Regions from separate parts of the Parageobacillus caldoxylosilyticus genome, predicted to be linked through region 3. Evidence: riboswitches for the same ligand, from Rfam matches in the RefSeq annotation. Region 3 holds a riboswitch; each other region holds the start of a gene.
The links. A riboswitch is a leader RNA that binds a small molecule or an ion and turns the genes downstream of it on or off. The one in region 3 is predicted to bind cobalamin.

Region 1: it holds a riboswitch for cobalamin, as region 3 does, so the genes downstream of both, BV455_RS05695 (ribonucleoside-diphosphate reductase subunit alpha) here and BV455_RS15485 (ABC transporter substrate-binding protein) in region 3, are expected to answer to the same signal.
Region 2: it holds a riboswitch for cobalamin, as region 3 does, so the genes downstream of both, BV455_RS18265 (HoxN/HupN/NixA family nickel/cobalt transporter) here and BV455_RS15485 (ABC transporter substrate-binding protein) in region 3, are expected to answer to the same signal.

The regions. Positions count from the first base shown of each region.
Region 1 is NZ_CP040553.1:1,124,614-1,126,882, forward strand. It holds gene BV455_RS05685 (carbon starvation CstA family protein) at 1-141, opposite strand, end outside; gene BV455_RS05690 (DUF5683 domain-containing protein) at 451-912, shown strand; cobalamin riboswitch at 1,057-1,254, shown strand; gene BV455_RS05695 (ribonucleoside-diphosphate reductase subunit alpha) at 1,383-2,269, shown strand, end outside.
Region 2 is NZ_CP040553.1:3,592,094-3,594,362, forward strand. It holds tRNA gene BV455_RS18255 (tRNA-Gln) at 387-458, shown strand; gene rraA (ribonuclease E activity regulator RraA) at 560-1,045, shown strand; cobalamin riboswitch at 1,105-1,296, shown strand; gene BV455_RS18265 (HoxN/HupN/NixA family nickel/cobalt transporter) at 1,450-2,148, shown strand; gene cobJ (precorrin-3B C(17)-methyltransferase) at 2,150-2,269, shown strand, end outside.
Region 3 is NZ_CP040553.1:3,009,250-3,011,518, reverse strand. It holds gene BV455_RS15485 (ABC transporter substrate-binding protein) at 1-882, opposite strand, end outside; cobalamin riboswitch at 1,009-1,222, opposite strand; gene BV455_RS15480 (PH domain-containing protein) at 1,348-1,962, opposite strand; gene BV455_RS15475 (APC family permease) at 2,079-2,269, opposite strand, start outside.

The sequences.
Region 1 (2,269 bases), 1.9 Mb from region 3:
CACCGCATACGTACATACAGCAGCAACAATCAGCCAAATCGCATTAACCGTTTCGCCACGGCTTAACGCGAGGATCGCAAATCCTGCTGCTCCAAGTACAGAAATAAGACCCCAAAGCAAAACGGATTTAAGCCCCTTCACATTTTTTCCCCCTTTGTTATTCAACAAAATTCATTACATTAATATTATATTAATTATTCTGAAAAATTTAAAGAAAATATTTTTGGATTATGTTAACCAATAATATGATGGACAAGCATTTTATTCCATAAAACTATTTATTTACAAAAAAGAAACATTCCATTTAATTATTGTAAAAAAGCATAAAATATTGCTTCTTGTTAAATAATGTAATTGCAGTAAATATCAAGGAGGTGCAATTCCCTTTTCATCGCAATAACAGGCAATGCAATCTTGAAGCAACTTATTTTTAGTAAAGGGTTAGAAAACGTGAAGGCAATAGAACAGTTATTGTGGAGCATTGCACTACCTGGATTTGGGCAAATTTTAAATAGAAAATATTTTAAAGGTGCTTTATTTATCTTCCTGGAGTTTGTTATTAATACTCAATCACGGTTTAACGAGGCCATTCGGTTAAGTTTTTTAGGAAATACTCATGAGGCCAGCCACATCATTGACTTTGAGTGGCTCATGTTTTATCCATGTTTATATTTTTACGCGATGTGGGACGCGTTCAAAGATGCTGGCGGAGGAAAAACTCCTTATTCGTTCCTGCCGTTTGTATTTTCCGCCTATTTCGTTACCGTCGGTCTGATGTATTCCTCGCACGTTACATTTTTGGGCATATTTTTCGGTCCTATTTGGCTGCCGATGCTGTTTGCCATTCCTGGGATATGTATCGGACGGCTGCTTCAAATTTTATTGCTAAAATTCCATACTCCACGCCAATGAGAAATGCTTGGACAACGAAACAGCATTTCTCATTTTTCCTTTTTGTCGTAAAATCATAGTTGAATTTTCCAGCGTTTTATTATATGCTTATACCAACAACAAAATACTATATATTGTGTTTTTTGTTGATCAAACAACTATATATAGTAAAACCACAAGCAATGGTGTCCGTTCGGACTTAATAGGGAATCTGGTGAGAATCCAGAACTGCCCCCGCAACTGTATGTGCGGACGAAATGGAGCATCCACTGTATGCGAAAGCTCGCTTGGGCGCGCATATGGGAAGGATCCAAAGTAGGAAGAAGCACGAGTCAGGAGACCTGCCTTGCTTGGTTGCGTTTCATGTTCTCCGGGGAGCGGGAAGATGAAACGATGGTGGAAAAGGGATTCCCCTGCCCTTTTTATGCTGTCGTTTCATCCACTCGTTGACCCGAGTGGATTTTTTTATGGACGATAAGGAGGAGAAAACGATGGCGTTGCAAACAAGCAATACGATGATTACGAAAGAAAATGGACAAGCGGAGCCATTTTCCCGCGAGAAACTCATTTCCTTTATCCGCCGCATGACAAGCGATTTTCCACACTTACGGACAGACGACTATACCGAACGCATCATCCGCTTGATCGAACATAAAAAGGTCATGTCTGTCGAGCAGCTCTTTCATTATCTCATACTAGAAGGACTTTCCTATATTAGCGAAACGGAACCGGAATGGACATTTGTCTGCACCCGCATTTATTTAGAACAATTATACAAAGAAGCAGCAAAGCAGCGCGGATACGATGAAACGCAACGCTACGGCAGCCTTTATGATTTAATTGCTACACTTGTCGCAAAGGGAGTGTATCATCGTTTCCTTTTGGAAGATTATACAAAAGAAGAAATCACGGAACTCGCCAAACTTATCGATCCGGAAAAAGACAAGCTGTTTACCTATATCGGCTTGCGCACACTTGCCGATCGCTACCTTGCCCGCGACTACGAACGCAACTTATATGAGCTTCCGCAAGAGCGGTTTCTTATCATCGCAATGACGCTAATGGCCAAAGAGCCAAAACAGCGCCGTCTTGCCCTTATCCAAGAAGCGTACTGGGCGTTAAGCAACTTGTACATGACCGTTGCCACACCGACTTTGGCAAACGCCGGCAAACGCTGTGGACAACTGTCAAGCTGCTTTGTCGATACTGTCGATGACAGCCTGCAAAGCATTTACGACAGCAATACCGATATCGCCAACCTTTCGAAATCGGGCGGGGGAATCGGCGTCTATCTTGGCAAAATCAGAAGCCGCGGCAGCGACATCAAGGGCTTTAAAGGCGTTTCCTCCGGCGTGATTCCATGGATGAAGCAGCTCAA
Region 2 (2,269 bases), 580 kb from region 3:
AAAAAGATAGAGCGATGGTGAATGAAAATGTTGCCATTCTTTGTAGTGCAAAAGTCGTGGATTTTCTGCGCGAATTTTCGTGAATGATACCATGCCGGGAAGCATGTATGGTGGTTGCGGCGAATCAACCAGGCGGGCAGAGGTTCTTGAAATAGTGACATTATTGTTTGCAAAACATCGAGGGACATACATCGATGATAAGCAAAGTGCAAAACGGCTTTATCTCAAGAAAAGGGACAACAAGCAGCAGATTTTATTGTATGAACTACGTTCGTGATGTGTGGCATATTTTGCATATCGCTGTCCGGCATGTATAAAGAGAAAAAAATGCGGGAAATAATAGGAATGGAAAATCTCTTGCGAAGAAAACGTTAAACAGTGATCGTTGGGCTATAGCCAAGCGGTAAGGCAACGGACTTTGACTCCGTGATGCGCTGGTTCGAATCCAGCTAGCCCAGTCTCTAACAGACAAGCAATGTCGCTTGTCTGTTTTTTTGTGGAAAAAGAAGGAGTTTCGACAAATATGTCAAATATAAGACGTAGCGAGGAGGGAATGATGGTGAAAACAGCAGATTTATGCGATGAATTTTTAGGTGAATTGCAAGTTTGCCAGCTGCCAATGCAATCATATGGCGGCAAAATGGAATTTTCCGGACCGATTGCGACAGTCGATGTATTGGAGGATAATGTGCTCGTCCGCGAGGCGTTAGAAACGGTTCCTGCGGGAACAGTGTTAGTTGTGGACGGAAAAGGCTCACGCAATTGCGCGCTGCTTGGAGATCGTTTGGCGCAAATCGCCTGCGATCGTGGACTTGCGGGCGTGATTATCCATGGCTGCATTCGCGATTCTGCAGAGATCGCCAATATGCCGCTTGGGGTGATGGCGATCGGTACATGCCCCGTGAAAAGCAAAAAAGAAGGAAAAGGAAAGCGGGATGTCGCGCTTGAATTTGGCGGTGTTCTTTGGGAGCCAGGCGCCTATGTATATGCGGATCGCGACGGGATTGTATTGGCAAAAACGGACTTGCTGAAAAAAAGTGATTGACGCCGTTTGAAAATTTGTACTACTATGAATAACAGAAATGTTCTATGAAAAATTGATATCATATGCCAAGCAAATAAGGTGCCTTTCTCATCAGAGAACAGGCTTAAAAGGGAAGTACGGTGAAAATCCGTCACGGTACCCGCCACTGTGATGGGGAGCTTTGTTGCATGATGTCACTGAAGGAAACTTCGGGAAGGCGCAGCAAAGCGATGATCCTAAGTCAGGAGACCTGCCTTATTTGTTCGGACGGATACCTACGGGATTATAGGTAGACGTGCGGGAGAATGGCATACTTTTTGGCTATATTTGTATGCATTTTTCTGCACCTCTGCGTATAGAGGTGCTTTTTATTTTGCAAAAAAGAAGCACAAATTGGCAAAGCGAGGGGTGTAACATTGGAATTTGTGACATATGCCATGCTGGCAGTTTTTCTCGGAATTCGTCATGGGATGGATAGTGATCATGTTGCTGCTATTGCTGATATGGTTGGGAGCGAGACGCACCGTAAAAGGCAAGTATCGCTAGGGATTATGTATGCGTTTGGTCACGGGTCTATAGTGTTTTTTATGGGACTGATCGCTATTTTTCTTGGATTTCATCTTCCTTCTTCGACCATCCGTATTTTAGAGGCGACGGTTGGGTGTACGCTTATTATTCTCGGAGGAATGATGTTATTTTCGCTTTTCTATAAAAATGAGGTTAAAAGCCGAATAAAGGTGTTATACGAATTGATAGATAAAATGACTCGATATTTTCAGAAAAACAAAAAGAAAGAAAGTACTGTTTCGTTTTTGCGCTTCGGCTGGATCAGCGCGTTTATTATTGGCATTCTTCATGGGATTGGGGTGGAAAGCCCAACGCAGCTGGCTATTTTAGCACATGCAGCCGGGAAAGAAAATATGAGCATAGCGGCGCTACAGCTTAGCTTATTTGTCGTAGGCCTATTGATCGCAACGATTGGAATGACTTTTTGTCTTTCCTGGGGATTTATGAAAGCAAGAATGAGAGAAAAAGTGTTTTTGATTATTGGAGCTGCCACTAGTTTTTACAGTTTATGGTTAGGGATATCCATCATTGTCGAAACGTGGAAAGGGGGAGCGTAGTATGAAAGGAAAATTATTAATCGTCGGATTTGGTCCAGGCAGCAAAGAACATATGACAAAGCGGGCGCGGGAAGCAATTGAAGAAAGCGATATTATTATCGGTTATAAAACGTACATTGAC
Region 3 (2,269 bases):
ATCGGTATTGACATCATATACCCGCTTGTTTTTCACCGCTGGAACATCTTTCCACGCCGCGCGTTCTAACACCTGTTTCGCTCCGCCGTAGGTAGTAACAATCACATCCGGTTTGTATGCCACCGCTTTTTCTTCCGTCACCATCGGCCATCCTTCCAGGCCGCCGGCAACGTTTTTCGCCGAAATGGCCTGAATCATCTCATCTATAAACGTTCCTTTTCCGGCCGTATAAATTTGCGGCGGCGGCGATACTTCCACCCATACTTTCGTTTGCTCTTCCGGTTTAATTTGTTTTGCCTTTTCTTTTATTTCTTCCAGTTTCGTTTTCATATTGTTGATAATTTCTTGCGCTTTGCCGGCAGTTCCAGTTGCCTTGCCAATCAATTCGATCGAATGGTATACATCAGCAAACGATTTCGCATCATTGACTACTAGCACCGTAATGCCTGCATCTTTCAGCTGCTTGAGCCCGTCTTTTGAGTTGTGCGCGCCTGACGCATGAGCGAGAACTAAATCCGGTTTCAACGAAATAATTTTTTCAATGTTGAAATCCATGCCGCCGATTTTTTCTTTCTTTTTCACATCTTCCGGATAGTTGTCAAAATCGCTGACGCCAACGATTTTGTCGCCTAATCCCAACGCATAGGCAATTTCCGTGTTGCTTGGAATTAAGGAAACGATTTTTTTCGGTTCTGACTTAATCGTCACTTCTTCCCCTAATCCATCTTTCACCGTTACCGGAAACGCGGCTTGCGATTGTTCCGTTTTTGTTGCTTCTTTGTTCGCAGGCGCTTTGCTTTCGTTCGCCCCGCTGCATCCGAACAATAGGCCGAATGTCAGGACGACGACAAGCAGCGCGATGTACTGTTTCCACTTTCTCATTGCTGTTCCCCCTTTTTACAGAAATAAAAAAACTCATTCCGAATGGGAATGAGCAAGAAACGGCAATATGTATGCATAAAGGCAGCCACCGTTGCCGTTTCCTACTCTCACCCCCGAAGATTAGGAAACGCATAAGCAGGCAAGGCAGGTCTACTGACTCATGCTTCATCCTACTCTGAACCTTCCCATACGGCAAACGGCGCATGCCATCGTACCGTACAGTGGCGATTTCATTTCGTCCGCATTTACAGTTGCGGGGACAGTTCTGGACTTTCACCAGATTCCCTATTAAGCCGTGCGGAGCGAATCGCTCCATTGGCACCTTGCTGCGAATGTATAAAATTGTCGAACAATTGACAGTTATAATATTAAAGGATAAGAAAAACTTTGGCAATAAAAAAATGAAAGTTTCATGGAATTCAAGGTATGTAAAAATCCCCCGATGGCGGGGGACAAAGGAACCATTCAATGATTAATATAGCGTTCAAACACAAAACCGAAGTCTTTTACCGTATATTTTGTCTTCGCGTCAACGAGCCATTGAAACGCGAGTTCATTCACTGCTTTGAAATCAGCCAAGAAATTATTTGTGTCACTTTTTACGCGCCCGAATACATTCGCGGTCAATTCCAAACTTTTGTGCGCGTACTCCAGCTTCGTTTCGTTTTCATGACAAAGCTCGGCGATGGCGAGCAGCGATTTATATAAATCTTTTAGTTCTTCTAAATACTTTTTATGAACGTCAATCGAATAGACATGGGCACCGATTTTAAATTTAATCTCCACGTCTAGATCAACGGTTCCCGCTGTTTCGAGCGACACGTCGGAAATCGGATGCTTGTAATAATCATAGCGGCGCAATACGCGTTTCTTGCTGGTTGCGCTCGTGCCATCCAAATGAATAAGCGCTTTATTCGTAAAACAATACTCATCTGATTTCGATTTAATTAAGAAATAAATCTTTTCCCCATCTTCATGCATTACGTAATCATCGGCATCAACTTTATCGTAGTTTTCCGGCTTAATGACCGAGCCGATATCACTTAATCCAAGCACATCAGCGGCGACTTTTCCAAACATCATACAGCCCCTCTCTTTAAAGGTACTTATTAGTTTATTATATCATATGGTTTTTCATTCCCGAATCTTTAGGCAAAAATAAGATCCAACGCGTTCGGAAAACGCGTTGGATTTTATCACTGCAGTTCATCTCCGAAACTAGAGTCTTTGTTTGTTAATTTTAAGAAAAGCAAATATACAAGGCCAATAGCGAGCCAAATCAACCCAAGTTTTTTGCTTAGCGGATCAAGGCTATACCATACATAGCCGATAATCACTAGACCGATAAGTGGAAAAAGAAGGTGGTTCAAATAATCTTTGCTTCCTT